DNA from 4 places in the Alteromonas sp. ABM1_013 genome. Region 4 is predicted to be linked to each of the others. Evidence: predicted binding sites of a transcription regulator. Region 4 holds the regulator's gene; each other region holds the start of a gene.
What was found. The regulator sigma-54, encoded in region 4, starts transcription at its own class of promoters, with help from an activator protein. The targets are predictions, from matches to a motif close to GTTGGCACGNNNNTNGNNT.

Region 1 (8,218 bases), on a different contig from region 4:
CAGTCGCGTTGCGTAGCATGTTCTTCAATGATTTGGTTTTGCATTGAATTGGACATGGGGGTAGCGACCACTGTTGCATCGCTAGCATAACATTGGGATAACGCGTCTTGATCGCCGCGGTTTACTGCGTCATGCAACTGTTGTAACACGTGAGATATTGGGTTGTTCATGGCTGTCGTTCCGTTCTTTTTACCGCAAGACGAGCCAATAAAAAAACCGCCTTTGCGGCGGGTTTAGTGAATTCTATTTACGCACTAGCTAACCCGCCCATTCCTTAGAATAGCGAGAATAATAATCAGCGCAGATGCTGAGTAAGCAGTATGTGTATTCGTGTTTTTAGGCATAGTGTTTAAAAACAGTGTGCTGCTAGTGAGTATTTAATGACCTGAGTATCCTGTGCACCAAAGAGAAAGTCAACGTGTTTTTTATGTGAACAAATTAGACTCATGCCAGCGGGTGGGCAAGCGGTAAGTGTAAAGTATAAGATGAAAGGTGTAATGCTGCTCTAGGCTTCAAATATAGTAATGCGAATAATCGAGCCCTGCTTTAAACAGTTATAGATATCTTCATCAGTAAAGCCACTGTTATGGAGAATTTGCCTGGCAACAAGCTTGGCGTCTTTTGTGCTGTGCTTGTCGCATATTATTTGAAGTGCTTTGTTTAAATAACTAATAGAAGGCATGATAAATAACCTAACGCGACACGAGTAACTTTGTATGATATTTAAACGGTGTTGAATGGTGTTGTGATCACTAACGCCACGCAAACAGTGTCATAAATTAAGGTGGAGTTTGACTCTTGGAGTTACTTTTAAGCTGGTTGACGGCCAACGATACATTGTCGATGTCAACGTCAGTAATACTTGTTGTTACCTCGTTTTTTACGTCTATGATGACAGCAACACTGGGTATAGGTGGCGGGGTGCTATTACTAGCGGTAATGGCCGGTACTATGCCGGTTAGTGCGCTGATCCCAGTTCACGGGCTAGTTCAGCTTGGTTCCAACGGAAATCGTGCACTGATGACGGCAAAGCATATCGACTGGCGTATGCTGAAATATTTTTCTTTAGGTGCAGTTGTTGGCGCTTTCTTAGCGTCGTTTATTGTGGTTCAGCTGCCGCTCGTTATCATTCAGTTTGCAGTTGCCGCATTCATTTTATTTTTAGTGTGGGGGAGTAAACCCAAAGCACAAGAAATGAGGCCCGCGGGTAGAACGTTGGCGGGGTTGGTGACCACCTTGGTTTCAATGTTTGTAGGTGCCACAGGGCCTTTGGTGGCTGCATTTGTACACCGAAATAAATATAGCAAAATGCAGATAACCGGCACATTTGCCAGCTGCATGACACTCCAGCACGGCCTTAAAGCCTTCGTGTTTACCTTTGTAGGGTTTTCTTTTGCGCAGTGGGCAGGGCTTATCATTATTATGATTGCCAGTGGTGCGCTCGGCACGTTTTTTGGCTTGAAGGTATTAAAGCGTGTGCCGGCGGAGAAGTTTATGCTGGCGTTTAAGATTGTAGTGACGCTTTTAGCCCTTCGCCTGCTATGGCAGGCTATAGCTAGCTTGTTATAGAAAAAAGAGCTTAAGAAGTTAGCTTCTTAAGCTCAGCATGTTTTTTGCCTTTTCCGTTATTTTTTGGCTGCTTAAAAGCGATAGTTCAACGACAGATACCACTCCCTTCCAGCACCAGGCACGCGCTCTCCTACTTCAACATCGGCATTCGTTACTCGATTGATGCCGGCTGTGTGCGGGGCATATTGTTTGTCGAACAGGTTATGAATAGTTGCCGTAACCTGAAGATTCGACTGCGCATTATCAAAAAGCGTTAAAAGCCCTGAGATATGAAACAAACCATAGCCTGCTGTGGGTGCTTCACTTTGCAGTGCCGAGATATGGTTTTGTGCACCTGCTAATTCAGATGTAAGCTGCAGTTGAAGCGGTGCATCATATACTTGCGTGTTCCACTGAATTGTTGTTGTTAACTGCTCTGGTGCAATGCGGAACAAAGCATCATCAATGTCATCACGGTTGCCATGCTGAATGGTTGCTACTGCTCGCAAACTTAGGTTTTCACTAAGCTGTCCTTGCACCGTCATATCCACACCTTTGATAACAGCGTCGGTATTCGTCCACTGAAATGGCTCTGTACCAGCCATCATGGTAGATACCATGTTCGCCGCCATATTCGTACTAGGTGAGCCGGTAATGTAGTCTTCTATGTCTTGATAGAAAAGGCGTGGAGAGATAGTCCAATTTTTATAGGTGTAATCAACACCCACATCTAATTTACGCGCAGTTTCATTGTCTAACTCGAGGTTGCCTATGTAGTTAAAGCCGTCAGCCATGCCGCCCGAGATGCCAAGTGGCAGCCAGGTATAACGTTCGAAATAGGTAGGAGCGCGGTTTTTCTGAGAAATACCAAGCACGATATCGAGCGAGTCGCTCGCATGGTAGCGGGTGGTAGCGGCTATATCTAACATGTTGTAGTTTTCGTCACGCTCAGCGGCGTTAAAATTACTGACTAACGTAGCAACTGCTGGGTTCATCATCACCATGTTAGAACCCGCTTCTCCGGCTTCCATATTAACGCGGGTGTATCGCGCACCAAGCGTAGACGAATAATCTTCTTTGTTTATTGTCCATTGGGCATAAATACTCGCGGTATCTCTTTGTACATTAGTAAAGTTATCTACAAAAAACATACCGTTATTAGGGTTAGTAATTACAGAGTTGTTGCGGCTGTGGTGTAGATAAGCGCCCAATTCAAGCTCGCCGTTATCCAACGGCATAACATACTTGGCATCCAAACCCTGAGCGATAGCGTCTGCATTATTCTCTCTAGCCATATCAGCTGACATTACCATGCGCTGGGAAAAGTTATCCATGGCATGTTGGTTACTGTTGCCAAACCAATTTATAGCAAAGTACTCTGCTTCGCCGGCGTTGTAGCGATAACCTAGTCGGTACCATGCTGCATCAATAAAACCTATATCCATGGCGAGCGCTGGTGTGCCGCTCTCATTCGTATTTAGTTGTTGATAGCTAGCATCGAATTGGTGTTTTCCCCATTCATAGCCGAGTCTGAATTTACCGCCATTTCTTTGGTAGTGGCTGTTAGGTATAACAGCGTTATCGCCTGATTCTCGCTCGTCACGCTGCTGATGCATGAAGGCGCCGCTAATGAAAGCTTGGTTCGTTTTGTAAAGCACATTGCCTTGGTATTGCTGTCCGCTACCCGGGCCAATTAAACTTGCATTTACACTGCCAGTAATACCGCTTTCTAAACCAAAAAGAGATGCTGCATCCGCGTTAATACGCAACTTTCCACCTAGCGTTTGCACCCCAGCACTCACCGGTACAATACCGCGATACAAAGTAGCAGTAAGCCCTGGCTCTGGCAGTACGTGGGATAATGGCGAGTCCATGGAGTTAGGCCCCGCACCCGCTATATCGACACCGTCAATGGATAGGCCAACCCTATCGCCAAACAAACCTCGATATTGAATAAGACCTGTTACCGGCCCGTTTCGGGAAACGGATACGCCAGGCAGTTGCGCTAACTGATCGCCAAAATCAGCGTCTATATTAGTTGCGGCGGTCACCGTTTCTCGCTCAATTTCTACTGTATTATCCTTAAGCGAAGAGCCAATAACTGTAATCACTTCTGTTGAAGCGCTGTCAACGAACGCCGATGTGTTTGCATAAACGTGTGCAGATGTGCAGGCAGCTGAAATAGCGAATGCCAGTAAAGAATACTTCATAACAATTCCATTAAATAAACGAACTATATGCACGGTTAAACCATGCGCGTTAAGTGTGTTTTAAGGTTTTGTTATGCAATTGGTGGAGCGCGGCCAAGCGGGGCGGCAAACGCAAATGATGTGTAGGGCGCTGCTGCAAGGCGAGACGCCAAGGCGCGATAGCGCACAAGGGATATCACTACTAATGCATCTACAGGTACGTTGTCCATTTGAGGAAGGTCGGCCAACGTGCCGTTGGTACAATCTACGTGCTCAACAGGTGCTTTTAGTAGTTCTGGGCTTATGAATACAAACTCACCTTCAAGCTCTGTTGCGCTTACCGATATATAGCGCATGGTTTTGCCAGTACAGATAAGTTCAATATCGTCGCCCACCAATCCACGGGCATGCTGCATAGTATGCGAAGCAAGGCCGAGTGCTAATGCATTTTGCAAAAGCATACAAAGGCAAAGTGTTAAGGCTATCAGGCGTTTAATCGACATTTTTTATCTTTTTAAATTGCGCACTTTTATCATAGCCTGTGACGACAGTTTATTTCTACTGATTAATTGTGTTCGTTAATACCAGCTTTGATACCGGCTTTATTTAATTTTCGATAAAGGGTACGTGTGCTCACGCCCAACTGGTCCGCAAGCTGGTTTATATCGCCTTTGAAAGAATCATAAACCTCAGCAAGATAAGCGTGCTCGGCTTCTTCTAGGGTCATAATTTCATTCGCAGGCTTTGCCAGCCCCTTAACATCCACTTTTCGAACGTATCTAACATTACTATTTGCCACTGGGCTTAGGTCTTCGCCTGTAAAGTCATCGTCAAGGTCAGGTAAGTCTGACTCGTATATTACGGTCTCATCGGCAAGTAATATGGCTTGCTCCACGATGTTACGTAACTCGCGAATATTGCCCGGAAAGGCGTAGCTGCTTAATTTTTCGAGGGCTTTTTTATGGAAACGCTTTTTTTCGTGGGACTGGGCCAAAAAGTGCGTTGCAATTAGCGCAATATCTGACTTTCTTTCTCGTAAGGACGGAAGATTGATAGGAAAGCCAGCAATTCGATAGTAAAGGTCACGCCTGAATTCCCCCTTTTCTACCATTTGCTTTAAATTTTTATGTGATGCACACACCAAACGGAAGTTGGCCTTCTTCGAAACTACGCTTCCCACAGGGCGATAGGTCTGGGTTTCAAAAAGCCGGAGTAGTTTAACCTGCATGGCGAGGGGAATATCGCCTACTTCGTCGAAAAATAGAGTGCCACCCTCTGCAGCCTCTACCAGTCCTTTTTTATTGGTGGTCGCGCCGGTGAACGCACCTTTTTCATAGCCGAATAACTCGCTTTCAAGCAACGCATCAGACAACCCAGTGCATTCAATTACAACAAAAGGTTTTTCAGCCCGATGGCTACTTGAGTGTAGAGCCTGAGACACCAGTTCTTTCCCGGTTCCGGTTTCACCAAACAGTAAAACAGATATATCTGAGTTTGCAGCGCGGTTAATTTTATTCAGCATCGTTTTGAATGCTTCTGACTCGCCAATCATTTTTCCAGCAGAGGGGCGGTTAGACGCAAAGGCAAGCTTATCTAGAATTTCCAGATAACCTATTAAATCCCCGTGACCGTCGAAGATAGGTCGCATCAGAATGTCACAGTAGCGTTGGCCCTCGCTGGTGGTATGGATATGCACCACACTAGCTGCTCGGCCCGACTTTTTACTTTCTTGCATAGGGCACTGCTCGCCGCATTGGTCACAGGGTTTGTTGTTGCGATGAGATACTTGATAGCAGGTGCTATAGCCTAACTTAATATTAACGGGGTACGTGTCTCTGTAAGGCGCATTGACCGCCTCAATAATATAGTTTTGATTGATGAAAATAGCGGGTTTGTCTATTGCATCTATCATTGCTTGTACAATTGATATGTTCATTGTCAGCGTATTAGTTAATGCTACTTTTATCTTGCCAACTTAACATATTGGCATAGAGCTTGTTGATTGTTTTAGTTGAATCACAATGCCTGAGTGCAAATACGTCCGTCAATAGGAGAGTTACACAATGAAAAAACGCACCTTTTTAATTGCGTTGGGGGTAGCCGTAAGCGCCGGTTGCCCTTTCGCTAATGCACAAACCAACGAGCTAGCTGACAGCGAAGTACAAACAAAAGTGAAGCAGGCAAGAGTTCACGCTAAAGCACTTGGTGGAGCGCTTAAATCTAGGCTAAAACAGGCAATTCAGTCTGGTGGTTTAGAAGCGGGTGTAGAAGAGTGTCAGTTGGCCGCCGAGCCTATCGCCGAGGGGCTTAGCCAAAATGGGTGGGAAGTAGGGCGTACTGCGCTAAAAGTGAGAAACCCGAATAACGCGCCAGACGAGTGGGAGCGCGAGCAGCTAGCCCTTTTCACCTCTCTATTGGAAAAGGCTAAGCTAGAGGGTAAACAGCCGTCTATGCCTATGGATACCTACAAGTATGACAGCGATAGTGGCGAGTTCCGGTACATGATGGCTATTCAACAAGGTCAAGTTTGCATGGCGTGCCACGGCGCCCAAGTTGCACCTTCAGTAAAGGACACCATTTTAAAACATTACCCTAACGATGAGGCCACTGGGTTTGAGCTTGGTGAATTGCGCGGCGCGTTCACGCTGACCTATTTGCCGCAGTAATTTAAGTTAATTTTGTATTAGCTGAAGCAAAAGCTCTCTTCTCAACCTATTAAACAAGGCTACGACGCCCCTCTCCTCTTTTTACGTGTGCCAATTTTGTCATTAAAAGTGACAAAATTGGCTCGGTGATCGTATTGAATCCTTGCGATGGATCAAAGTGCGCAACTTTTCGCCATGGAATAATTGTCCTGCACAGTACGAATAGACTGTCATTTATCAGTTGTTAGTACAGATTAACGAGAAAAGTGATGTATGGCACAAACCATGCTCTAGCTGTGATGAATGTTCACGTGATAACCACTGAATAACCAATAAATTTATTTAAGGTCAAGCGCTTATCGCGCAAAAGAGACAAGGGAGATAACCCATGAGCGATACGTTAATAGAACTATCGCGGTGGCAATTTGCATTAACTGCGATGTTCCACTTTATTTTTGTACCCTTAACGTTAGGGCTTAGCTTTTTACTTGCCATTATGGAATCCGTTTACGTAATGACAGGTAAAGAGATATACAAGCAAATGACCCAGTTTTGGGGAAAGCTGTTTGGAATTAACTTTGCCATTGGGGTAGCCACAGGCTTAACCATGGAGTTCCAGTTCGGCATGAACTGGTCATACTATTCTCACTATGTGGGCGATATTTTTGGAGCACCACTGGCTATTGAAGGACTGATGGCGTTCTTCTTAGAATCTACATTCGTAGGTTTGTTCTTCTTTGGCTGGGACAAAATGTCTAAGGTTAAACACCTTATGGCAACCTGGCTGGTCGCCATTGGCTCAAACTTCTCAGCATTATGGATCTTAATCGCTAATGGTTGGATGCAGTATCCAGTAGGCGCTGAATTTAACTTTGAAGCCATGCGTATGGAAATGACCAGCTTCGCTGAGGTTGTTTTCAACCCGGTTGCACAAGTTAAGTTCGTTCACACGGTATCTGCAGGTTACGTGACTGGCGCTATGTTCGTATTAGCCATTTCAAGCTATTACCTGCTTAATCATAAACACATCGCTTTTGCGCGTCGTTCATTCGCTATAGCTGCAAGCTTTGGTTTAGCGGCCACATTATCAGTTATTGTGCTGGGTGATGAAAGTGGCTACGAGCTTGGTGACGTACAAAAAGTGAAGTTGGCTGCCGTAGAAGCTGAGTACGAAACCCACCCAGCACCTGCACCATTCACCGTTTTCGGTATACCGAACGATGAAAAAGAAGAAACCGAGTACGCACTTCAGATTCCATGGGCAATGGGCATTATTGCTACACGTTCATTAACTGAAGAAGTAAAAGGTATAAAAGATTTAAAAGAAGAAAACCGAGAGCGTATCTTAAACGGCATCAAAGCATACGAAGTGCTTGATGAAGTAAGAAACGGCACCGCTACAGCAGAGCAGCGCGCTGCTTTTGAAGCGAACAAAGACAGTCTTGGGTACGCCATGTTGTTAGAACCTTATACCGATAATGTTTCTAACCCTTCAGAAACTGCCATTCAGCAAGCCGTTGACTACAGTATTCCTCCGGTAGCGCCGCTATTTTGGAGCTTCCGTATCATGGTTGCTGCAGGCTTTATTATGCTTGCCCTGTTCTTATGCGCATTTTATTACAGCACAAAACATAAAATCACCAAGCCTCGCTGGCTACTAAGAGGCGCTCTTTATGGTTTACCACTTCCTTGGGTGGCGTGTGAAGCAGGCTGGTTCGTTGCGGAATATGGTCGTCAGCCTTGGTCTATCGCAGAAGTGCTGCCAGTGCATACTTCTGTGTCTAACTTGGCGATTAGCGACGTGGTAACCACTATTGTTGCCTATACCGTCTTCTA
Region 2 (8,218 bases), on a different contig from region 4:
CATTACTCACCCGTCCGCCACTCGTCAGCGAAGTGCAAGCACTTCCTGTTACCGTTCGACTTGCATGTGTTAGGCCTGCCGCCAGCGTTCAATCTGAGCCATGATCAAACTCTTCAATTAAATATATCGAAATATGAATCGTCGTTGTGACACTCTTAACGAGTGCCCACACAGATTGTCTTGTCTAAATTGTTAAAGAACGTAGCAGCTTCGCTGCCATTCACTAGAAGCCGTTGCTTCTTAGTGACTCACCCTGTTCGAGTGAGGTGCGCATTATACGCTGGAAGTTTTCGTTGTCAACACTTTTTGAAAATTTATTTTCTGAAGCGTTTCTTCAAACTCCCGTCTTTACTGGCCTATATAGGTAGTAGAGACTTACTTCAGGAGGGTTGCTGTTTTGCTTTTCCCCCGAAGCGGATGCGCATTTTAGGGAAATGAGCGCTCACGTCAACACTTATTTTAAATAAATACAAAAAAAGCGACCATTCGGTCGCTTTTCACTCTATTCGTTCATTTTGCAGGCAGATTTATCGGAAAAAGCTCTGTTTAATAACACTAAAAAAGATTATCCCTCTTTTCATAAAGACTAGAACTGCCTACTTACTACTTAGAGACGTCTTCACTTTCGCTTTGGTTCTTTTTGTCAGCATTGAAGTCCGCGTCTTCTTCATGATCGCCTACCACGTCATCTAAAGTCACTTTCTCTACCGTGCGGAAAGTATTAATAGGCCCTGCCAGTGCATACAAAGCAAATACTAAAAACAGTACAAGCGCTGGCTCTGTTGCAACGACAACGAATATTAGAAGCACTAATAGAAGGCCAACGAATGGAACCTTGCCATGCCAGTTAACTTCTTTGAAAGAATTATACTTAAAGTTACTCACCATAAGTAAGCCAGCTAAACCAGTTACTGCGGCCACAATCAACCCGTAGTCAGTCCCTACTGCATCATACTCGACACCAACCCAAACAAGACCGGATACAACTGCCGCTGCCGCTGGACTAGCAAGACCTTGGAAGAAACGCTTATCAGCGATGCCAACCTGTGTATTGAAGCGAGCTAGACGCAATGCTGCACCGGCTACATATACAAATGCAGCTAACCAACCTAACTTGCCTAGTTCTGTTAATCCCCAATTATAAGCAACAAGTGCAGGTGCCATACCAAAAGAGACCATATCGGCCATAGAGTCATACTCTGCGCCGAAATCACTTTGCGTATTTGTCATTCTAGCTACTCGTCCATCCAGCCCATCAAATATCATTGCCACAAAAATTGCGACAGCGGCTGCTTCAAAACGACCGTTCATTGACGACACAACAGCAAAGAAACCAGAAAACAAACCTGCTGTTGTTAATAAATTGGGAAGTAAGTATATCCCTTTACGTTTTTGTTCAGACATATGTCCTCATACTTCTACATATACAATTGCGTTAATTATTTCATAGATATCTAGGAACGCATAGCAAAGTAAAAATACAGTGTCTTTACCTGCATGTTTTTACCCTGCTTCGATAAAGCAAATAGTATTCGCTATTCTATCGCCGACATTACTAGCAGCAGCTCCTAGAAGCCTCAGTCGCCTAAGGAATCCCTTCAACTGAGTCTAATAACTAGGTATACGGCAACATACCTTAAATAGGTCACCGTTCATATATCATACAAGTCCATGTTGAAATTAGGTACTTACTAAGTGTGCGCCTATAGAAAGGTGCAACGCTTTCTTAGTATGTACTAGAAGCGAAAAGCGCTTCTTTTATAGGAAAGCAATTATGCTATTACTTCCAAAACACTTTTCTTTGAAGTCTGTATTACTAGTCTCCACGGCTTTGCTATCCACGTTAAGTGCTAATTCAGCATATGCCACCTACTATTATACCAAGCAGAGTTATTCACATTGCGGTTCGTCAAGTCAAACATCAGAACAAAGCAAAGTATGTAATTCACCGTTAGGTGAATACAATTATGACTTGGTAGATAACAAAGTAACCCAGAACTCCCCGACGAATGATTCCATCGTTCAAATAGACGGGCTAAATATAAACATGTCTGCCTTTTCTGATACGCATGGAATTACTGGGGAAACCGTAGTCGGCGCGAAGCTAGAGAAAATATCTGACAAGTGGGCTTATGGTGTTACCAATAATGATGAATCAAATTACCGCGGCAGTGCAGACCATGCCATTGATAACCTTAACTACTTTTCTGGCGGTAGCGATAACTCGGACTACTACAGATTCACAAACGTAGAACGCGATTATGATTTTGTTTTGCTATCGTTCGATTCTGCGGTAACGCTTACCGGCGCTAGCTTTTCTTGGCTATACAATAGTAACGATAGTCAAGTCTCTGTAGCAGCGCTTGGAAATACGGAGAAATTAACCTCTGGTGTGAACACGTGGAGTGATATTGTTGAAAATGCCCTAACGTCTGCCTCATTTGATATAGAGAGCTGTGAATATTTAGATCACCGCGCTGACTTTACGTTCACCGAGTCGGCCCAATATTGGTTGGTGGGTGCTTACAATACTGTATTTGGTAAAATTGACGGAAGAGTGGGCAACGACGCGTTCAAACTTGCCAACATTGGTTTCTCTGTCACAGAATCAACAGGTACACCAGGTACTACCGAAGTGTCTGAACCTGGAACTATCGGACTACTCATGGCTTGCTCACTCTTCGTCATGTGGCGCCGCAAAAAACTTATTTAACGATATTAGACTTTAGATCACTGGCAGGTGGTACAACCTGTCAGTTTTTTTTACTAAGACCGAACACTCCCCAAAATACTCCTTCAAATTCAACAACATAAAAAATGGCACAGTAAATGCTTAGAGACAATATAGTGTTTTCATAGTATTTGTGGTCCAAAAATGAAATTGAAACAAATTTTAAGCATTCCCCTTTTTCTCCTACCGTTTAGTGCAAGCATATATGCTAGCGATAGAGCGTTAGAAGAAGCTACTTACACGCTTGTTGATGGTAATGGTAATACCACTGTTACTAATATCTTTAAGAGTACAGATGCTTCTCAAGGTATTTTAATCGACGGCATTAACGTCAAGGTTTCAGTTTCAGCATGGAGTGACACAGGAAGTAAGGCACTAACCTATGACTTCAACACGAACTCATGGGATGAAGGTACAGAAGATCAGTCTGTGAAAGAAGCGTCTCTGGTCGATTACATAAACTGCAGCATCAATAAACGTGGAAACTGTAGATCTGGCACGCAAGCATACGGTTACGGTATGACGAACCAAGATCAAGCTTTGTATTACAATAGTAATGGAGATCCTGTGCCTTGGGGAGACAGCCACTCTGTTGACAACTTCAATGACCGTGGTTTAAGAGACTTTGACATGGTCCTACTATCGTTTGAGCAAGAAGTCGTCTTAACAGGCGGTACTTTCTCTGCAAATTACTACGATGGCGGCGAGAAAAACGATGTCACTGTTGCAGGCCTCGACTATGACAAAGCGAACGCTTTGTTTACCGGCACTAGTGACTTTACGTGGTCAGATGTAAGTGACACCGTAATTGCTGGCGCACTTGGCCATTTCGACATTAGCGAAACAAAAAATTCAGATAACTATTATGAATCTTCATTCACAAAGAAACTGACCGCCGCTAAGTATTGGCTTGTTGGCGCCTACAATACTGTATTCGACCAAAGCGCAAGCGGCTCTGTTAACAAAGTTGGCTTTAAGCTTTCATCGCTTACTGTTGGGTTAGAGCAAAAAAGAACGCCTCCTCCAACAGAAGTTAGCGAACCAGGTGCCCTAGCACTAATGAGCTTAGGTTTAGGTCTTGTGCTTTACAGACGTAAACGTCGCGTTTAATTGTTTAAAAACGCTTAGAAAACACGTATCTTTAAAAGGTGGCTTAGGCCACCTTTTTTTATGCTATTTTTAAGCCAGTGGCTAGGCTAAGTTTCGAAGGTTTATATGGATTTTTTTAATAATAAAAAGCGAATTGTACATCGCGCTATTATCTCTGCAGTTGCCTCATCGTTAATCACTTTCAACAGTTTTGCTACTACATCAGAAGATTACGAAAAAGCGCTCACCGCGTTTAATCAAAACGAATACGATGAAGCCTATATTCATCTTAAAAATAGCTTACAGAAAGACCCTGAAAATCTAGCTGCAAAGATACTAATGGGTGAAATACTGCTTATAAACGGCTACCTAACCGCGGCCGAGATGGAGTTCGTAGAAGCGCTTGAAATGGGTGCCGATATTAACCTTCTTGCAGAGCCGCTTGGCAACACATGGTTGTTCTTGAACAAATACAAAGAGGTTGTAGAGTTTTCTGATTTAAACAAGCTGTCGGGTGATGCAGAGCGCGAGTGGCTTTTAATTCGTGCAACCGCGTGTATTAGGTTAGAAGATGAGCAGTGCGCCTTACGAGACTACAACACCATCGTTTCCCGTACGCCAGACTTCGTGCCTGCCATTAATGGTCTAGCCTCTATTGCCCTTCAAAATGAAGATTTAGCCAAAGCAACGTCTCTTATCAACAAAGCCATGTCGTTAGAACCTGAAAACGCGATAACATGGCGTTTGAAAGGGCAACTGGCATATCGACAAGGAGATACTGATGCGGCAACTGCACATTTACAAAAAGCCCTGACGTTTAACCGCGATGACCCTATTGCACTGCGTAATCTAGTGGACTTGTATTTAGAAGCGAAAGACTACGATACAGCAAAGCTATTCGTAGATGAGATCATTGAAGATACGCCTAATGATCCTTTGGCCATTTTACTTAATAGTTGGTTGCAAAGCAGAGACAACCAACAAGCTATTGATAACGAGAAGCTAAAAGAGCTTAATGATTTTATGGCACAGCTTGATCCTGAGCTCATAACTTCTCAACCCATGTTGCTCTACATAAGCGGTTTAACAAACTTCTTTAATAACAACATGGAAACGGCCGCAAAAGACTTTAATGGCTATTTGCAACAGGAGCCTGATGACCTACAGGCAGTATTGATGCTAAGCCAGGTCTATATGGCGACACAGCAAGATAAGCAAGCGCTTGCCCTACTTGAACGCCATCAAGATGCGTTGATGGAAGACCCCGACTCGGCACTTCTTCTAGGAGACTTATTTATTCGCCAGAACAAAGCGTTTAAAGCTGAACGCTTATTGCAAAACCTCGAATATAAGTACCCGAATGAGAACAAACTCCAGCTGTTTAAAATCAAATTAATGGCTGCCAGAGGTAAACAGGACGAAGCGCTATCAATTCTTGAAAAGAATTTGCCGACCTACAAAGATAACGCGGGTTTTCTTTTCACTTATTCATTAATGAATTTACAAGCACAGCAATTCGATAACGCGCTGAAGGGTGCAAATTTACTAAGTAAGCTTTTTCCTGATGAAGCTGAAGTGTACAACCTAAAAGCCGGTATTTTGATTAGACAAGGTCAATTGGAGGAAGCTAAAGACAACATCGAGAAAGCGCTAGCGCAAAACCCTACCCTCTTTCCAGCAAAATTCAATTTAGCAGCTACAGAGAGTCGTTTAGGAAATGTAGAAAAATCTAACCAACTTGTAGAAGAGCTACTTGCTTTGTCCCCTCAGCATAACGAAACATTAATGCTAAAGGCGTTTAATTTAACCAAAGCGGGCGCCGTAGAAGACGCGAAGCAAATTTATCTTGATATATTAACGCTCAACCCTTCGAATGTCGGTGCTAGAGAGCGCATTTCATCTTTATACCAGCAGCAAGGCGACATTAAGAACGCACTGTATCATTTAGATTTGCTTATAAAAGATGATTTCGACAATGCTGACTACCTTCTTCGTAAAGCTGCGCTTCAGCTATCAAATAATCAGCGAGCTGATGCGGAAAAAACGCTAAGCATTGTAAGAAACTTTATTAACGACGATGCTGGAAAGCTTATCGCTTATGCTGACCAAGCTCGCAATTTAGGAAATAACGAAAGCGCTCTAGGTGCCATGGCGCGCGCTTACGAAATAGCCAACACGAGTACTTTTGTAACTTTGCGCTATACCAGCTTATTGTTAGATTTACAGAAAAACGATAAAGCACAGTCGCTATTAGCGACCATTCCAGCAAACCAGCGAGAGAATCCGGTCTATCACTTTCTGAAGGGAAGATTAGCTGCGAATAAGGGTAATGATGAAAGCGCAATTGACGCTTTTGAAAAAGCACTAGACGTGGATGCTTCTTTTGCACAGGCATTTATTGCGATCTACAACTACGCATTAAACGAACAGTTTGTTGATGTTTTTTTGAAAACCGCGCGAAAACTAGTGAGTGAAAATGAGAGCAACCTGCTAGCTAAAAATCTGCTGGCTCAGTACCTTTTCTTTATACAAGAGTTCGAGGAGTCAACAGCACTCTATAAAGAGCTTATTGAAGAGCCCAACCTACTTAACCCTGCTGAGGCCTTCAACCGCTTAGCTATCATGCATATTGAAAAATCGCTAATTACCGCGAAAAACTATGCGCGACAAGCTTACGAACTGCAGCCTAATTCTTCGAAAATACTAGATACCTTCGGGCACATTAAAGCGCTACAGGGAGATTATGAGGGTAGTCTTAAAATGCTTAGAGACGCTTTCGCAAGGGACGCTAATGACCCTAACATCCGCTATCACCTTGGCTACACGCTTGCAAAACTCAATAGAATTGAGGAAGCGAAAAAAGAGCTAGAGTATGCAGTAAATGTAGAGCGACCTTTCTTTAGACGTCCGCAGGCTAGAGCATTATTAGAGAGCCTGTAAGGCTCTCTACGAATAGATTCAAACACAGCACGAACAGTTGCGTTTGTGCTTTTCCATCTTACCAATGCCTGGGTTAAAGGTATTGGTAGGGTCTAGCTCTCTGTAAAACTGCTGTAGAGTACTCTCTGCTTTATACAAATGCCCAACATTATGCTCGGCAGGATATTTAGCACCGCGGCTATCTAATAGTGCCAACATTTCTGCTTTTACTTTTTTGGGGTCGCTGCCCTTTTTCAGTATGTAATCTTGATGAAAAACATGGCAAAAGAAATGTCCGTAATAAAGCGGCTTTTTAACGTGTTTGGCTATGTGCTCAGGCAACGCTTCTACCCAAAATTCGTCATTGCGGCGCAAGGCAATATCTAACGCTAAAATATCCCCTACTTGTTTATGATGCATCATTTGATAACGCACCGCAGCGCCTGCCGCTGCAAAGCGAAGTAAAAAGGCTTTAGACGCTTCCTCTTCATTACAGGTAATATAGTCACCATCTAGCTTCTCTTCAGTAAACAATTTGGCTAAAAGAGTCTTTGCCTCTTCAATACCTCCATCGCTCATTTTAAGGATAAGGTGGTGCTCGTATTTGTCGCGGTAGGCTCTTAAACTTGCGGGGAGCTGGTCAGAGAAAAACTTACTCCCAAACTGCATAACTCTGTCGCTTAAATAGCGAGGCATAAAAGGCAGTTTGTTAAGCACAGCATCCACCCGCCCTTTTAGTGCAAACATTTTAGGTAGTGAATCAGTTCCCAAACGCTCAATACTTAACATGGTATCTTTGCCGTACACATCCGCAATATCAAACATCTCTCTATGCAGGTATTCGCCAACTTCGGGAATGTGTTTAAACGTCGACAAAATATCTTTGCGGATACGGGTAAGCACATCAGCATCGTTTGTGCCGATATAAAACGTTTGTTCTTTTTTAGGCACTTCGAATGTATCTAATCGCACGGCAAAAACGGCAATTTTACCCGCGCAACCGCTGGCTTCATATAGTCTTGATGGGTCGGCATTGAAGCGACTAGGCGTACTAGCATTTACATCTCGAACGATTTCTTCATAGTCACTGGCTGACGCTTTTTTACTCGTTTCTGGGAGGGATTTTGAATAATTACCAGAAGAAAGGTTTCCGATAATTTCTTCTGGTGTTTCACCCAAGTCTATTCCTAAATGATTAACCAGCTTTAAATCACCGATAGCATCTATTTGTGCAAATAGCGACAACTCCGTATAAGCGGGGCCTCGTTTAACCAATGCGCCGCCAGAATTATTAGCTACACCACCAACGATAGACGCCCCCAAACAGGACGATCCAATCACCGAATGTGGCGCGCGGCCAAGGGGCTTTAACATTTTTTCAAGCTTAAATAAGGTTGCCCCAGGAAAACTCAACACTTGGTTACCGTCGTTTATTAAAACGATATCATCCATGGCTAAGGTGTTAATTACCACCACAGG
Region 3 (8,218 bases), on a different contig from region 4:
AGCGACTGATGAATCCAGAAGAGCGCCTAACTGGTCGAGCCAGTTGGGCGTTTTTGTTTATTTCATTCACATTATTGTCAAATTCAACTATTATTCTGTAATAAAATTACGTAAAGCGATTACAGGCGTTCATTTAATAGCCAACGCCTATCACTCTTTGTCTTTTCTAACTTAGAAACAGCGACGGAATCACATGACCAGAAGAACTAAAATTCTTGCCACCCTAGGACCTTCAACAGACTCACTTGAGAAAATTCAGGCGCTAATAGCCGCTGGCGCGAATACAGTGCGAATGAACTTTTCACACGGGCAGGCTGAAGACCACATCGAGCGAGCTAAACGCGTTCGTCAGGCTGCAAAGAACTTAGGTAAATACGTAGCCATTTTGGGGGACCTTCAAGGCCCTAAAATTCGTGTTGCCCGTTTTGCCGAGGGTGCTGTTCATTTAGATATCGGTGCTAAGTTCATCCTAGACGCTGAGTTAGGTCGTGACGAAGGCGATATCAACCAAGTAGGTATTGATTACAAGGCGCTTCCTGACGACGTATCTGCTGGCGATATCCTTCTTCTGGACGATGGTCGTATTCAGCTTCGTGTGACAGGTGTTGAAGGACGCAAAGTTGTTACTGAAGTCACCGTTGGTGGTAAACTTTCAAACAACAAAGGCATTAATCGTCAAGGCGGTGGCCTTTCAGCAGATGCACTTACTGACAAAGACAAAGAAGACATTAAAACTGCAGCAAAAATCGGTGTCGATTACCTTGCAGTGTCATTCCCACGAAGCGGCGCAGATTTAAACTACGCGAGAGAACTTGCTGAAGCAGCAGGCTGCTACGCCAAAATTTGTGCAAAGGTTGAACGTGCTGAAACTGTAGCTTCTGATGAAGCCATGGACGATATTATCGTAGCCTCTGATGCTGTAATGGTAGCTCGTGGTGATTTGGGTGTAGAAATTGGCGACGCAGAACTTGTTGGCGTTCAGAAGAAGTTAATTGCCCGCTCTCGTCAACTGAACAAGGTTGTTATTACAGCGACTCAAATGATGGAGTCGATGATTGATAGCCCAATGCCGACACGTGCTGAAGTTATGGACGTAGCAAACGCTGTACTAGACGGCACGGACGCGGTTATGCTTTCAGCTGAAACCGCTGCGGGTAACTTCCCTATCGAGACGGTTGCAGCAATGGCCCGTGTTTGTGAAGGTGCAGAAACTCATCCAAGCGTTAAAATTTCTAAGCACCGCATGGATCAGAAGTTTTCATCAACGAGCGAATCAATTGCACTTTCAGCTGTGTATGCAGCGAACCACCTGCCAAGCGTTAAGGCGATTGTCGGTTTGACAGAAAGTGGAACTACGCCAACCTTGATGTCTCGTATTACTACGTCACTACCAATAATTGCCATGTCTCGTCACGAATCTACGCTTAACACTATGGCATTGTGTCGTGGTGTGAAGCCAGTTTACTTTGACTCATCTAACAGCGAACCAGGCAAATTAAAGTACGATGTTATTGCTTCGCTAAAAGACAAAGGCTTAGTGAAAAGCGGTGACAGCATCATCCTTACTTATGGCGATGAAATGGAAAAAGTAGGCGCAACTAACACTTTGAAAATTGTAGAAGTTGAATAGCCTGAAACGAATATTGAAAGCGAAGCTTAAGCTTCGCTTTTTTTTGCCTGAAATTTTAATGGGTTTGGAAACTAAAAACGCCCCTTACACCTTTATGATTTAAGGGGCGTTTTTGTTAATACTGTTTAGGCTAGATTGCCTGTGCAGTGTAGGTCTCTGTCTCTTGAGTTATATCGTTCGCATATTGTGTAAGATGGTGGCTAATGATGTTTTCAGCCCGTTCAACGAACTCATCACGTTTAAACTTCCAACCTCTTAAATCGGCTTGTTTTGCCTGCTTAACATAAAAATCTAAGCGTGTTTTTCTAAGCAAATGCGCCTTTTTGGATAAATCAAACTCTACCAGTGATAAGGTCTGTTCAACCTTAACAATATCGGCGTGAACAGTGCGTTCTGCGTCATCGGCCGTTGCTTGGCTAACTGAAAGCTTACCCTGCCCAAACATGCCGATTAGTGCTATGACAACTGAAACAACAATAGCTGAATAAACCCACTTTAAAATGTTCATGCCTCACTCCTTGACTAACTGTGAACTGCTCATAATTTGGATAACAATTATTTGGTTAACGACTTCTATTTGGTTAACTTCTTCGGCGATGAAAAGTTATCGTATGCCAAACAGCGCGCTAATATTAATTGCTAAATGTAATTTATAATTTGAGATTGCAGCTTCTATACCACAATATATTTCTTTTAATATCAGGAAGATATGAAACAAGACTGCTACTGCAAAATGTATATAGAGAACTTTCTACACACTTTAAGAGAAATTTTCCGTGTCTTTCCTTCAGGTTTAATTTAAGCGTTTCTAAACTTAAGTTAGTGAAATAGGCTCAAACAAACAGTAGATAAAGAATATAGTGTCTAATGCATATTTGGTATTACCAAAAAGTTTATTTCTCGCGCTAAATATCGCGAAGCGCATAGACATAAGTATAAAAAAAAATCGAAATCAACAATAAAAATGAAGGTTATATAATCACTCTTCCCTTCAGACCTCTTTAACGTTAACGACTTGATAACATTTTGCAATTGGTTTACAGGAGTGATAAATTGGCATTACAAAGTAAAACTTCAACCCAAAACTGGACTTACCAATAATATTAACTTAAGTATGAGTTGTATTGGTAAGCGATTGTCTACTAAGAGGTTTAAATGTCTAAAATAAAAACAATGCCTACTGCCTTTTCGTTATTTATCGTCTCTGTTTCCCCATGGACAAAGCCCCTGTTGACGTGCCTTCCACTACTCTTCGCTTCAGGTCTTACTAATGCTGAGGCACTTCCAGCTGAGAAGTTTGATTTAAGCGAATGGAAAATTACAATCCCTACAGATAAAGACAACAATGGGAAAGTTGACGAAATATCCGTAAAGGATATTCAGAGCTTTGAGCACAAAGATTTTTTCTATGTTGACGATGACGGCAATATGGTATTTGCTGCGCCTAATAAAGCGCTAACCACTCAAAATTCATCTAATACTCGTAGCGAACTTCGACATATGCTTCGCGGCTCTAACACACGCATAAAAACTCACTCCCCAAAGAATAACTTTACTGTTGCCAGCAACCCTATTTCAGATCGCTTTGCGCAAGTCGGCGGAAAATTAAATGCCACGCTTAAAGTGCAGCACGTCGCTACCAGAGCTAAATATCCCGACAAAGCGCCGGCTTTTTCAGTGGTAGTAGGCCAAATACACGCCAGTAAATGGAAGAAAAAGGTCAAAGGATTTGGTTGGGGTAATGAACCACTCAAGATTTATTATAAAAAGTGGCCACAGCATGAAACTGGTTCTGTATTCTGGACTTACGAGCGCAACTTGCCCAAGAATGATAAAAACCGTACTGATATTGCTTATCCAGTTTGGGGAAATTTATGGACCGACCCAGAAAACCCGGGTAGCGAAGGTATTAAACTTAACGAGAGCTTTAGTTATGAAGTGAACGTTCACGGTGACGTGATGTACCTAAGCTTTAAATCAGACGAACACAAAACCGTTAATTATGCTATTAATCTTGCCAATGGGGTAAATGCTTATGGAGAGTTGGACCAACACGATCACCCCTACGGCTATACGCTAGATTGGAATTATTTTAAAGCTGGCGCTTATAACCAGTGCAGTACTAAAGATGATGACGGCTTTTGGTACGCTGCATGTATGGGTACAGGAAACTGGGAAGAAGATAAGAAAAATGGTGACTATGTACAGGTTGCGTTTTCCAACTTAACGGTAGGTGAAAGCAGCGAACCTACTGAAACCTTCAAAGCGAACCTAATTACGCAAAAACCTGGGGCGCAAAGACCTGTGGCGAAAAGCGACAATGTTAAGATTGGCGCTACGCTAAACAAAAAAGAAGCGATATCCATAGATGCTATTCCTACTTCCGCGTTAACGGCAATAAAAAGCGTTGCGCCTAATTTTGCGATACAAGAAGTTGAGAAAGAATACAAACACGATCATGTATATCTTGATGTTGAAGGTGAAGACGCTAATGGAAATGAAATAGAATTCGATATGCTGCAAGATGGAGAGCAGTGGAAAATTGTTGAAGTACAGCGGGATTTAACTATGGAAGATTTACCTTCCGCTGTAAAAACACTTATCAATAAGCAGGAAAACTCTGACCAAGTTAGGCGTATCATTGAAAGTAAACAATACGGAACTGATATTACGATTTATGAATTTTATCTTGTGAAAGAAAATGGCACTGAATCCCGAAAAGAAATTAAATCTGAAAACGGTGAAGTTGTCCTATTGGATGAAGAGTGGAAACATTAGTTATGTCGATTTGCTAACCATTTTACCTTACTTTCGTTAGGCAAGAAAAAAGGGGCGCATGCCCCTTTTTCATAATGTCGGATGAAGAAACTTTAGTTCATTGCAGTTTCAGTAACAACACGTAGGTCACTCTCTACGTCTTTAACATCAGAAGCATTTTTAGCAATTTCTACTGCTAGGTCACGCTCAGCGTCAGAATCGACTTCGCCAGTCAGTGTTACCACGCCATTTTCTACGTCAACGTCAATGTCAAAGCCTGAAATATCTGTGTCCATGAGAAGGCGAGTCTTAATTACTGTAGCAATTTTGGCGTCAGTTAATTCACTTGTGCCTTCATCTACAGTGTCTTCCATGTCGTCAGACATCTCTTTATGCATATCGTTGTCGTTAACAACAGTAAGCTTGTTATCTACAGAGGATACACCGTCGATGTTAGCTACCAACTCTTCAGCTAATTTTTTATCGACAGAGTTTTCAACTTTGCCTGTAAGAACGACATTGCCATCTTTCACATCGGTGTTGATGTCGAATGAATCTAGATTGCCATTGAACAACAGCGTAGCTTCTGCTTTACCGTCAATCCATGCGTCTTTAGCACCTTTTTCCCACTTATTGTCTGTGTCCATATCACCAGCATAAGCAGCTGTAGTTAATGTTGTAGCAACAATCACAGAAATAATTGAACGTTTCATAACATTTCTCCTTTGTCGAAACTCACAACTACAGGTGCTAAAACCTTGCCAACATAATATCCTGTTGTTTTATATACATTAATTATTGATTTTCGATTATAACGGACTTCTGGAATTTGCAAACTTTGCCTTATTTCGAGAATTTTTTACTTAACACAAGCAAACAGCGTATGCCCTATGGAAAGTGCTCTATTTATAATTTGCCACTTAATGTCCCTGTGGAAATAACACGGTGGAATTAACATTGAAAAGATCCATAGAACCATGCACAGATACTGACGCTCAATAGAAAGGTAAGGTTAAACTTATTTTAGAAAACCGCCGTAATTATAACCATTGTTTTCACATCATCTACATCGCCTTTGACATGCCAACTAACTTTCTTGGTTTAGGTAAGATGTGTTTTGTCAGTTTTACTCAAGGACCATCTAGACATGGATACTGCACTCACTGCTGCTTCAGTCTTTTTTATCGCTGTAAGCTGGGCTCCCCTTTTACCCTCTTCACACTGGTTGGTAAGAGTATGGGAGTTTCCACGACTTCAAATAGCAGCTATTATTTCTTTATTACTTATTGGGTTCGCTTTTAAAGCATCGTACTACGCCCCATTAAATAGCCTTTCGCTAATTTTGGTGGTAGGCTTAATTGTTAGCTTGATTTACCAGATTGTTTGGATAATCCCCTACACTCCCCTGTACAAGCGTGAAGTACAACGCGTGGGTAATGAGGACACGAGCCGTAAACTTAGCGTGCTTTCCAGTAACGTATATATGCCAAACAACGATTTTCGCAAACTCATTGAGCACGTGCGCAATAAACACCCCGACTTTCTGGTTACTCTTGAATCTAATGAAAAGTGGCAGAAGGGCATTAGCGAAATAGAGTCAGAATATCCTTACCGCAAATTCTGCCCTCTAGAAAATCTTTACGGCATGCATCTATACAGCAAGATCCCATTTGAAGAGGCTACACTTCGTTTTATGATAGAAGACGATGTGCCATCTATGAGGGTAAAAATCAATCATCATGGTCAAGATGTGCTGCTGTATTTTCTTCATCCAAAACCGCCAAGCCCTACGGAAAATACCTATGCTAAACCTAGGGATGTCGAGTTGACCGTAGTAGGCGAGGAAATTGCTAAAACAGAAGGTCCAATCATAGTCGCTGGCGATCTAAATGACGTCGCGTGGTCACCTACTACCAGGAACTTTAAGAAAATAAGCGGCCTATTAGACCCTAGGGAAGGCCGAGGCTTTTTTAATACGTTCCACGCAAAGTACCCATTAGTGAAGTGGCCGCTAGATCACGTTTTTCACTCTAAACACTTTGGTTTAGTAAACATTGAGAAGTTAGAGGGTGTGGGATCTGATCACTACCCTCTTTATACCGAACTTGCGTTAATGACCGACAAAGGATAAAGCGGTTCAATGATGTTTAACGCGCCCCACGATGTTTTACACACCACATGAGGCTGTCGCAAGCCTCTTCACGCTTTTTGAAGTGCGCCAAACCAATTAAACTATGCTCTCTTGGCCAAACAGCTTGGTTAAGAAGCTCTTTATCCTTTGCAAGAAGTTGCTCGCTATCTAGCATAATCTCAATGGCTTTTTTATTGGGTTTTATCAGCGTAGGCTTAGCGTCTTTAACCAAAGCTGAGCGTACACAAATATACTCTCGCTTTACAGGGTCGCGTACCACACCGATATAGTCATTGTCACAAATGATAGCAGGCCAGCCTTCCGTTATTCTACTTTGCCCGAACATGATAAGTGTAAAAGCAACAAGCACGAAAAGTGTTAAACCAATAAACTGCGCGCTTAAATCAGGGGCCACACTTACAATAACCCCAACAACAGCCGCAAAAAATATCCAACCACCGAAGACTCTACGCATAGCGTTTGGTGAGATACCTGAAATAACATCAACCAATTTTAGAGATTGCTTGTCATAGTTTCGAATAATTACAGACGATTGTGATTCCACAGCCTTTGTCCACCAAAGAAAAATACGAAATACAGAAATTAATACGTTACAAGTAAGGCTGAAGATTTACCTACACTCTGAATGAGTAAACACCAATTTTAAAAGACGAATTTTACTCGAAAGGAAACGTGTTAAGTAATAATTGTAGGAATATGCAAACTATTGAAATGTAATGCTTAACCTACTAGGTGAGCATATCAAAATTTATATCGGGGGCAAAGCTATTACGCACTAAATACGCGGTGAAAAACGACATAACAAACATCGTACAACACCGCGCTATATGAAGAATTTAAAATTACCTTTGCGGGCGACGCTCTGGCATCGCAACAAGGGTTTCATCTTTTAGCGTACAAGTACCTTCAACGGTTTCACCTCTTGGCGTTTCAAAAGACACGGTTTCGCCTTCAGCTTTTCCTTCACAAGCTTCTATAGCCTCTGGAGGAGGTTGCCTTGGATGTTCTCTATCGCCTTTCGCGAAGCAACCGGCGGTACTCAAACTAAGTAGACCAATTAACATTGCCGTCTTATTCATATTGCTACTACTCCTTACTTCTGTATCCAAAATATATACAAAATCTACTGTAATCGGTGCCAAATGCAGTGACCGCAAATGGCGCCGGCTCTATCGTTCCAATCATAGAATTCAAATGTGCAGAAATAGTGCAGAACATGAGTATTAACCCATGATTTGCGGGTTAATCAGGCTGTGGATATTGTAGAGATGGCCCCTAGGTCGCTATACTCGAAATATGAAGTTATCTCATAAACTTACTATCATTTTGCTCGCGTTCTCTTGCATGTCTTTAATGCTTGCGCTCGCTACTGCCCGTTGGAGTTTTGAACAAGGTTTCAACAAATTTATTATAGCTCAGGAAAAAGAGCGGCTCAGTCAGCTTGGAGAAATGCTCGCGTTAGAGTACGCACTGAATGAGCGAAGCTGGGAAGGTATATCGCCCTATGCATTTTCTAGCCAAAGTAATCGCCCCCCTCCGCCTGGGCGCAAGTTTGGAGCCCAAGAACATAGAGGTATCAATCAGCATCCTCCACAAAGGCGCGCCAATCAGCTACCTGGTCGGGACCAACAGCACATAGGCCCTCCTACTACATTACTTGACTCACAAAGTAACGTCAT
Region 4 (8,218 bases):
TACGTCATGGGTCACGACAATGCTAGTTAAGTTGAGTGCATCATTGAGCTCTCGAATAAGCTTTACCAGCACGCCCATGGATATAGGGTCTTGTCCCGCAAAAGGCTCATCGTACATAATTAAATCGGGGTCTAGCGCTATCGCCCTAGCGAGCGCGGCCCTGCGCGCCATTCCACCAGAAAGTTCGCTCGGCATTAATTGCGCGGCGCCTCTCAGACCTACGGCCTGTAGCTTTAAAGCGACAATAGTAGCTATCAAGTCTTCAGATAGCTCAGTATGCTCGCGAAGCGGAAACGCCACATTGTCGAACACGCTCATGTCAGTGAATAGCGCACCACTTTGAAATAGCATGCTCATTCTACGACGGGTTTCGTAAAGAGACTTTCTCGACATAGAGACAATTGAATCGCCGTCGAATTTTACGTCACCCTCATCTGGCGTTAACTGCCCGCCAATAAGGCGTAGCAGCGTGGTTTTACCTATCCCACTTGGCCCCATTACCGCAGTAATTTTGCCTTTAGGTACCTTCAATGAAATCCCATCATAAATGATGCGATCTGCACGTTTGAAGGTTAGGTTATCTACTTCAACTAAATGATCCATAGTTACTTAAATGTCGACCCCTGACGCTGGATTGAGTTGGGTTTGAATGCCGCTATCAGTCCATTTGGAAAATATTAAAATATATGAGCGATGTGCATATTCAATTTCTATGCCTTCGCACACTTAACTCATAAAGTTTACTGAACAGTTTACTTTTAAGAGTCAACAAATTCAAAAAAGTTTACTCTGCAGTGTAGTTTTTATGTTTACAGCCTGGCTTGTCTAGGAGACACACCCTCTGGGCCGTGTAATTTGGTGCCATTGTACGCTTTTTCAAGACACTCGCCAAAGTCAAAAAGTTACAAGTTATGTTCTATTAAGACGAATGATAGGTATCACGCGCTAAGACGAATGTTATCCCGCGCTGAAGTGATGCCAGTGCCTTAACTAATTCCCACGGGTAGTTCCAGTCCCCATCCTATTTCGTTGTTTATTAACTGAAACTGAATGCTGACCAGCAGTATGTTCAAACTGCAAGAGTGCTTGATAAATGGAAATTCACAGCAAATAGCAATTTTTGGTGAAAATAAAGCAACGCTAGCATAGGCAAATGGCACTCTTTTTGCGACAATCTATCGAAATACTAACTATTACAGGTTGTTGTGCTTTTAAACATTGTTATTTTTCTGGTTGGGCTGATTGTCTTGAGTTGGAGTGCGGACCGTTTTGTGTACGGTGCTTCCGCACTAGCAAAAAACATCGGTATCTCTCCTATGATGATCGGATTAACGATTGTCGCTATGGGCTCTTCGGCACCTGAAATTGTGGTTTCCGCTATTGCCTCTGCAAATGGCAATATGAACACAGCCGTGGGTAATGCCCTTGGTTCAAATATAACTAATATCGCGCTGGTGTTGGGTGTAACCGCCTTAGTGAAACCACTGCTTGTTTCGTCTACAACGCTTAAACGTGAACTTCCTGCGCTTCTCATTATCTCATTAATCGCAATCGGCTTTATGTTCGATGGCGAGCTGAAGTCTTACGAAGGGATAATTTTACTGGGCCTTTTCATTTTTGTTTTGGCAATGATGGCTTGGTTATCGCTACAAGTAGATAAAGAAGACCCGTTGGTAGCTGAGACCGCAGATGAAATCCCTAAAGGCGTTTCTAATACCTCAGCGCTTATTTGGATTGGTGTTGGCCTTGTCGTATTGCCTTTAAGTGCCCACTTTCTTGTAAACTCAGCCGTTGAAATTGCCAGATACATGGGCATTTCTGATTTGGTTATTGGGTTGACGATTATCGCGTTTGGCACAAGCCTTCCGGAATTAGCAGCAAGTGTCGCAGGTGTGCTTAAAGGTGAAGATGATTTAGCACTTGGTAATATTATCGGCTCTAATATTTTCAACTTGCTAGCCGTACTTGGTATGCCAGGTTTAATTGCCCCAGGTCTGCTAGACCCTGACGTTTATAATCGAGACATGTACGTTATGCTCGGTTTAACCTTGCTGTTGTTCTTGTTCAGCTTTGATTTAATTGGAAAGCGTACAATATCAAGAACCAATGGATTTATACTTCTGGCTTGCTTTATCGGCTACCAATATTGGCTGTTCGGATAATCATGAATACACAAACTCAGATGCACTATATCGAATCGGCAAAGCGCGTTATCGACATTGAAACGCAGGCTATTGCTAACCTTGCTGAGCGCTTAAATGGTGACTTTATCACTGCATGCAACATTCTCTTCAACTGTAAGGGAAAAGTGGTTGTAAGCGGTATGGGAAAATCTGGACATATCGGTAATAAAATTGCGGCTACGCTAGCCAGTACAGGTACTCCAGCGTTCTTCATGCATCCCGGTGAAGCCAACCATGGCGATTTGGGCATGCTAAGCAAAGGAGATGTGCTATTAGCCATTTCCAATTCTGGTGAAACCAATGAGTTAGTTAACTTGCTGCCCGTGGTTAAGCGCTTAGGTATTCTGGTAGTGGCGATGACCAATAGTGCTGATAGCTCGCTAGGCCAACACGCAGATGTAGTGCTGGATATTAGTGTAGAAAAAGAAGCGTGTTCATTGGGTCTGGCGCCCACATCAAGCACAACGGCCACACTGGTTATGGGTGATGCCCTAGCGGTAGCCCTACTTGACCAAAAGGGTTTCACTTCAGACGACTTTGCGCTGTCGCACCCCGGCGGTAGCTTAGGTAGAAAGCTGCTGCTTAAAGTGAGTGATATCATGCTAAGTGGCAGTGATATCCCACTAGTAAATTTAAATGCAACTGTTGCTGATGCACTTTTAGAAATTTCCAAAAAGGGCCTAGGCATGACTGGTGTTATCGCACCCGATGGTTCGTTAACAGGCGTGTTTACTGATGGTGATTTACGCCGAATACTTGATGCCCGTATAGATGTGCATAGCGCGACAGTAGAAGATGTAATGACCAAAGGCGGCAAAACAACCACAGCAGAGCAGCTAGCTGTAGAAGCCCTAAACCTAATGGAAACCCATAAGATAAGCGCACTAATGGTTACCGATGAAAAGCGCAACCCTGTCGGAGCCTTCAACATGCACATGCTTTTGAAAGCGGGAGTACTCTAAATGACGACAACTCTATACACCGATTTAGACCAGGCACTTTTTGAGCAGTTGGCAAATATTAAGTTACTGGTTTGTGACGTGGATGGCGTATTTTCAGACGGTCGCATTTACTTGGGCAACGACGGTGAAGAACTTAAAGCTTTTCACACCCGAGACGGATATGGCGTGAAAGCCTTGGTAAGTAATGGTGTTAACGTCGCCGTGATAACAGGGCGTCGCTCAGCAATTGTAGAAAACAGAATGAAGGCGCTAAACGTAGCACATATTATTCAGGGTGAAGAAAACAAAGCTGACGCCCTCGGCGAATTAATGAAAAGCCTAGGGTTGAACTCAAGCGAAGTTGCCGCCGTAGGAGACGATATGCCCGATACAGGTATGTATCAGCACGTAGCGGTAAAAATTGCGGTTGCCGATGCTCACCCTTTTGTTGCAAAGCAAGCGAACTGGATCACCACACTTCCGGGTGGATTTGGCGCAGTTCGAGAAATATCGGACACCATTTTGCAAGCTAAAGGCGTTGCAAATGATATTTTCGGAGCTAGTGTATGAGCCAGTTTGGCTTCAATCGCTTAGGTTTAAGTATATCGGCGCTATTTATCTTAGCTATGCTTATGTACATCCCAACGTGGATGGAAGAGCAGCCTGAAACTCAAGGTAGTAGCGAAAATGATGCGCTCAAGCCTGCCTACAAGGCAAAAAACTTAACAACAACCTTGTACAACCAAGACGGTGAGTTAAATCACAAAGTCTTTGCAGAGTCGATGGAGCATTACGACCAATTAGGCTTTGTTTTATTCCAGCAACCTAAATATACCCTTTATACAGAAAGCGCTTCATCACCCTGGGTTGTAACTGCGCAGGAAGGAACGCTTTATAACAATGAATTAATTCAGCTTGAAGATAGCGTTGTTATTGAAAATCAAACCAGCGATGATTTTGTCAAAAGTTTATCCACGGAATACATCCAGATAAATTTAGACACGAAACAAATGACATCTGATCAACCCGTTGAGATACTGGGTACGCAATATCTTATTTTAAGCAATGGGTTTAACGCGAATTTACGCACACAAGAATACGAGCTTTTAGATCATGTACAAACGACTTATTCCCCTAGCAACTAGCGTTCTACTTGCCATCGCTAGCGGTGCGGTAATAGCCAGTGAAGAAGATTTTTCACAACCCATTAAGATAGGGTCAAACACCCAGTTTATTGATGGTAAAAACAAAACCGCGCTGTACAAGGAAGATGTACTTATTACCCAAGGTTCACTCCTAATCGAAGCTGATGAAGTAGAAGTAATAGCTACAGATGGCAGCGGCCGTGAAATATTTATCGCCCGTGGCAACCCTGCAAGCTATTCTCAATCACTAGAAGACGGTACACCGGTATCAGCGAAAGCCAATGAAATTCGCTATGAAGTAATTAATCGCACTATTTCTTTGGCGGGTAATGCTGAGCTACAGCAAGATACCAGTAAAGTGCAAGGTGATAAGATTACGTTCGATATGATTACTGAACAATTGCTTGCAACGGGTGGTGCCGGTGAAGATGGTGAAGGTCGTGTTACCACAGTATTTACTCCTGACACCATTCGTAAAACATCGTCTAAGAAAGACAACGAGGACAATGAATAGCAATGGCAACTTTGAGCGCTAAAAACCTTGCTAAATCGTATAAATCGCGACAGGTTGTTCGCGATGTAAGCCTTTCAGTGTCTACCGGTCAAATTGTTGGTCTTCTCGGCCCTAACGGCGCTGGTAAGACCACCACTTTTTACATGATTGTAGGCTTAGTCAACTTAGACAAAGGCAAGATCGAAATTGATGATAATGAGCTTACTCACCAGCCAATGCATGAGCGCGCACGCCGCGGTATAGGCTACCTCCCGCAAGAGGCATCAATATTTAGAAAGCTTACGGTACATGAAAATATCATGGCCATTTTGCAAACCCGTAAAGATTTAAATTCACAGCAGCAAGAAGAAGAAGCAGACGCCCTACTTGATGAATTTAATATCAACCATATACGTAATAGTACGGGGATGAGTTTGTCAGGGGGAGAACGGCGTCGCGTAGAGATTGCTCGAGCTCTGGCAGCAAAACCACAATTTATTTTGTTAGACGAACCATTTGCCGGTGTTGATCCAATATCAGTTAATGATATAAAGAAGATAATACAGCATCTGCGAGATAGGGGTATTGGTATCCTTATCACGGACCATAACGTACGCGAAACATTGGATGTTTGCGAAAAAGCGTACATTGTGAGTCATGGCGAGCTTATTGCGCAAGGAACTGCGGAACAGGTTTTAAGTAATCAAAAAGTAAGGGACGTATACCTAGGCGAACAATTCAGGCTATAGTTAGTGTAACCTAATTGTCATTTTTCAGTTTCGCTCTGGTATATTTAATTTAGAGCATTTAAATAAGACGTAGATGAAACCATCTTTACAGCTAAAATTTAGCCAACAACTTACCATGACACCTCAGCTTCAGCAGGCAATTAAACTGCTGCAGCTTTCTACGCTTGATCTCCAGCAAGAGATACAAGAAGCCCTCGATTCTAATCCGCTTTTAGAAGTGGAAGAAAGTAACGACGAGCCACAAGTAGAAAAGAACAATGTCGATAGTGACGATAGCGCTGCTGAAGCGACCGCTTCTGCATCGAGCGATACGCTAGAAGCGGGAGATGCACTGGAGAAGAATGATCTTCCCGATGAGCTACCTATCGACAGTACCTGGGATGAGTATTATTCGGCTTCTTCCGCGCCTGCACCTGGCCCATCTAATGATGATGAACAAATCTTCCAAGGTGAGACCACAGAAGACATCCAAGAACATCTTCTTTGGCAAATGCGCCTCACTCATTTTTCAGATACTGACCGCGCTATCGCTACAGCAATCATCGACTCAATTGACGAATCAGGTTATTTAACCGTTACTCTTGACGACATCTTAGAAGCGGTCAACGACGATGATCTAGAAGAGCCTATCGAAATGGACGAAATAGAGTGTGTACTTAAGCGCATTCAAATGTTCGACCCCATTGGTTCAGGTTCTCGTACACCTCAAGAGTGTCTTATGGTGCAATTACGCCAGTTTTCAGAAGACACACCGTGGCTTGCTGAAGCGAAGCAGCTTATTGAGGAATATTCAGACTTACTGAGCAGTAAAGACTACCGCACGCTAATGCGTAAGAGCCGATTGAAAGAAGAGCAGCTGCGCGAAGCAATGCGTTTACTTCAAACCTTGAATCCTCGCCCAGGTAGTGCTTTAGTTACTAAAGAGCCTGAGTACGTTATTCCTGATGTCTCAGTAACCAAGAAAAATGGCCGTTGGGTGGTTGAACTGAACCCCGACAGTCTGCCTAAATTAAGCGTAAACCAACAGTACGCAGCGATGAGTCGTCGTGCCAAGAACAGCAGCGATTCACAATTCATCCGCTCACACATGCAAGAGGCCAAGTGGTTCATAAAGAGCCTTGAATCTCGCAACGATACCTTAATGAAGGTTGCAAATTGCATTGTGCAGCAGCAAATGGGCTTTTTTGAGCACGGCCCGGAAATGATGAAACCAATGGTGCTAAATGATGTCGCAGAAATGGTAGATATGCACGAATCGACTATTTCGCGTGTAACAACGCAGAAGTATATGCATACGCCCCGTGGCATCTTCGAATTGAAGTATTTCTTCTCAAGCCACGTAGCAACAGAGTCAGGTGGTGAGTGTTCATCTACAGCGATTCGTGCATTGATCAAGAAGTTAGTGGCTGCGGAAAATCCTAGCAAGCCGCTAAGTGATAGCAAGATTGCTTCATTGTTGGCCGAGCAAGGCATAAAAGTCGCTCGGCGAACAATAGCAAAATACCGGGAATCATTGTCGATCCCGCCGTCGAACCAACGCAAAAGCCTTATTTAAACGGGCTTAATAATATAAGGAAGACGAAATATGCAAATCAACCTTACTGGTCATCATGTCGAAATCACCGACTCTTTGCGTAATTATGTCGATACGAAGTTCAGCAAACTTGAACGTCACTTTGATCACATTTCTAATGTGCATGTCATCCTGAACGTTGAAAAATTAAATCAAAAAGCTGAAGCGACTGTTCATTTAAGTGGCGCTGAAGTATTCGCATCCTCAGAAAATACCGACATGTATGCGGCGATTGACAGCATGGTTGATAAACTCGACCGGCAGGTAATCAAGCATAAGGAAAAACTGAAAAAACATTAGTAGTTAATTGAGCATGGATATACAAGCCATCGTAAGTCTGGACCGCACCGAGTGTGCGGTTCAGTGTAATAGTAAAAAGCGAATTCTTGAGATCATCGCTGATATCGCTGCCAAGCATAACGATAACATCGACCAGGCAACGGTTCTAAATAGCTTGATGGCTCGAGAACGTATGGGTAGCACGGGTATTGGTAACGGGATAGCACTGCCTCACGGTCGCTTGGCCGGCCTTGAGAAGGTAATAGCAATCGTTGTAACAAGTACACCAGCTATCAACTTTGATGCCCTAGACGAAAAGCCCGTAGACATATTCTTTGCTCTTCTCGTTCCCGAAGAGCAAACCGAAGGACACCTTCAGACACTGGCTACCGTAGCCGGTAAGCTAAGCGACAAAGAAACGATTAAAACAATACGTCGTGCAACAACCAGCGACGAAATTATTTCTGCATTAAGTTAAACAATAAGTGCCTACACCTCATAGGTAGGCGCTTTATTCGACAACTCGTATGTGATGAAACCAGAATATAAGGGAGAATTTAGGTGAAGCTGATCATAATCAGTGGTCGTTCGGGGTCTGGTAAGTCTGTCGCACTTCGCGCATTGGAAGACTTAGGTTACTACTGTGTTGATAATATCCCAGTAAATTTGCTTCCCACCCTCACCCATACTGTTGTTGATGAATACGATCAAGTTGCAGTAAGTATCGACGTAAGGAATCTTCCCAAAAATCCAGATGACTTGGTAGAGATTCTAGATTACCTGCCTTCTTCTTGGTCGATGACTATAGTGTACATTGACGCAAGCGATGACGTTCTGGTTAAGCGTTTTAGCGAA

Region 1: ACXAGK_RS13315 (Tll0287-like domain-containing protein) is a predicted target of sigma-54. The motif match lies at 5,720-5,738, and genes of this name have one in related genera.
Region 2: xdp1 (exosortase-dependent surface protein XDP1) is a predicted target of sigma-54. The motif match lies at 2,817-2,835, and genes of this name have one in related genera.
Region 3: ACXAGK_RS15995 (BON domain-containing protein) is a predicted target of sigma-54. The motif match lies at 5,135-5,153, and genes of this name have one in related genera.

Annotation. Positions count from the first base shown of each region.
Region 1 is NZ_JBSWXH010000004.1:327,610-335,827, reverse strand. Features, by position in the region: gene ACXAGK_RS13345 (YybH family protein) at 1-170, opposite strand, end outside; gene ACXAGK_RS13340 (hypothetical protein) at 506-682, opposite strand; gene ACXAGK_RS13335 (sulfite exporter TauE/SafE family protein) at 799-1,569, shown strand; gene ACXAGK_RS13330 (TonB-dependent receptor) at 1,641-3,758, opposite strand; gene ACXAGK_RS13325 (hypothetical protein) at 3,830-4,240, opposite strand; gene ACXAGK_RS13320 (sigma-54 interaction domain-containing protein) at 4,303-5,649, opposite strand; gene ACXAGK_RS13315 (Tll0287-like domain-containing protein) at 5,801-6,403, shown strand; gene ACXAGK_RS13310 (cytochrome ubiquinol oxidase subunit I) at 6,771-8,218, shown strand, end outside.
Region 2 is NZ_JBSWXH010000002.1:861,382-869,599, reverse strand. Features, by position in the region: partial or broken rRNA gene ACXAGK_RS08400 (16S ribosomal RNA) at 1-120, opposite strand, end outside; gene pssA (CDP-diacylglycerol--serine O-phosphatidyltransferase) at 604-1,404, opposite strand; gene xdp1 (exosortase-dependent surface protein XDP1) at 1,775-2,713, shown strand; gene xdp1 (exosortase-dependent surface protein XDP1) at 2,876-3,841, shown strand; gene prsT (XrtA/PEP-CTERM system TPR-repeat protein PrsT) at 3,947-6,760, shown strand; gene dld (D-lactate dehydrogenase) at 6,779-8,218, opposite strand, start outside.
Region 3 is NZ_JBSWXH010000005.1:278,385-286,602, forward strand. Features, by position in the region: gene pyk (pyruvate kinase) at 194-1,630, shown strand; gene ACXAGK_RS15985 (hypothetical protein) at 1,761-2,138, opposite strand; partial or broken gene ACXAGK_RS15990 (polysaccharide lyase family 7 protein) at 2,804-3,880, shown strand; gene ACXAGK_RS15995 (BON domain-containing protein) at 4,501-5,100, opposite strand; gene ACXAGK_RS16000 (endonuclease/exonuclease/phosphatase family protein) at 5,535-6,518, shown strand; gene ACXAGK_RS16005 (hypothetical protein) at 6,535-7,083, opposite strand; gene ACXAGK_RS16010 (hypothetical protein) at 7,382-7,618, opposite strand; gene ACXAGK_RS16015 (ATP-binding protein) at 7,836-8,218, shown strand, end outside.
Region 4 is NZ_JBSWXH010000001.1:440,122-448,339, reverse strand. Features, by position in the region: gene mlaF (phospholipid ABC transporter ATP-binding protein MlaF) at 1-603, opposite strand, end outside; gene ACXAGK_RS01930 (calcium/sodium antiporter) at 1,206-2,162, shown strand; gene ACXAGK_RS01925 (KpsF/GutQ family sugar-phosphate isomerase) at 2,165-3,145, shown strand; gene kdsC (3-deoxy-manno-octulosonate-8-phosphatase KdsC) at 3,146-3,694, shown strand; gene lptC (LPS export ABC transporter periplasmic protein LptC) at 3,691-4,269, shown strand; gene lptA (lipopolysaccharide transport periplasmic protein LptA) at 4,238-4,783, shown strand; gene lptB (LPS export ABC transporter ATP-binding protein) at 4,786-5,511, shown strand; gene ACXAGK_RS01900 (RNA polymerase factor sigma-54) at 5,585-7,066, shown strand; gene hpf (ribosome hibernation promoting factor) at 7,097-7,384, shown strand; gene ptsN (PTS IIA-like nitrogen regulatory protein PtsN) at 7,398-7,841, shown strand; gene rapZ (RNase adapter RapZ) at 7,925-8,218, shown strand, end outside.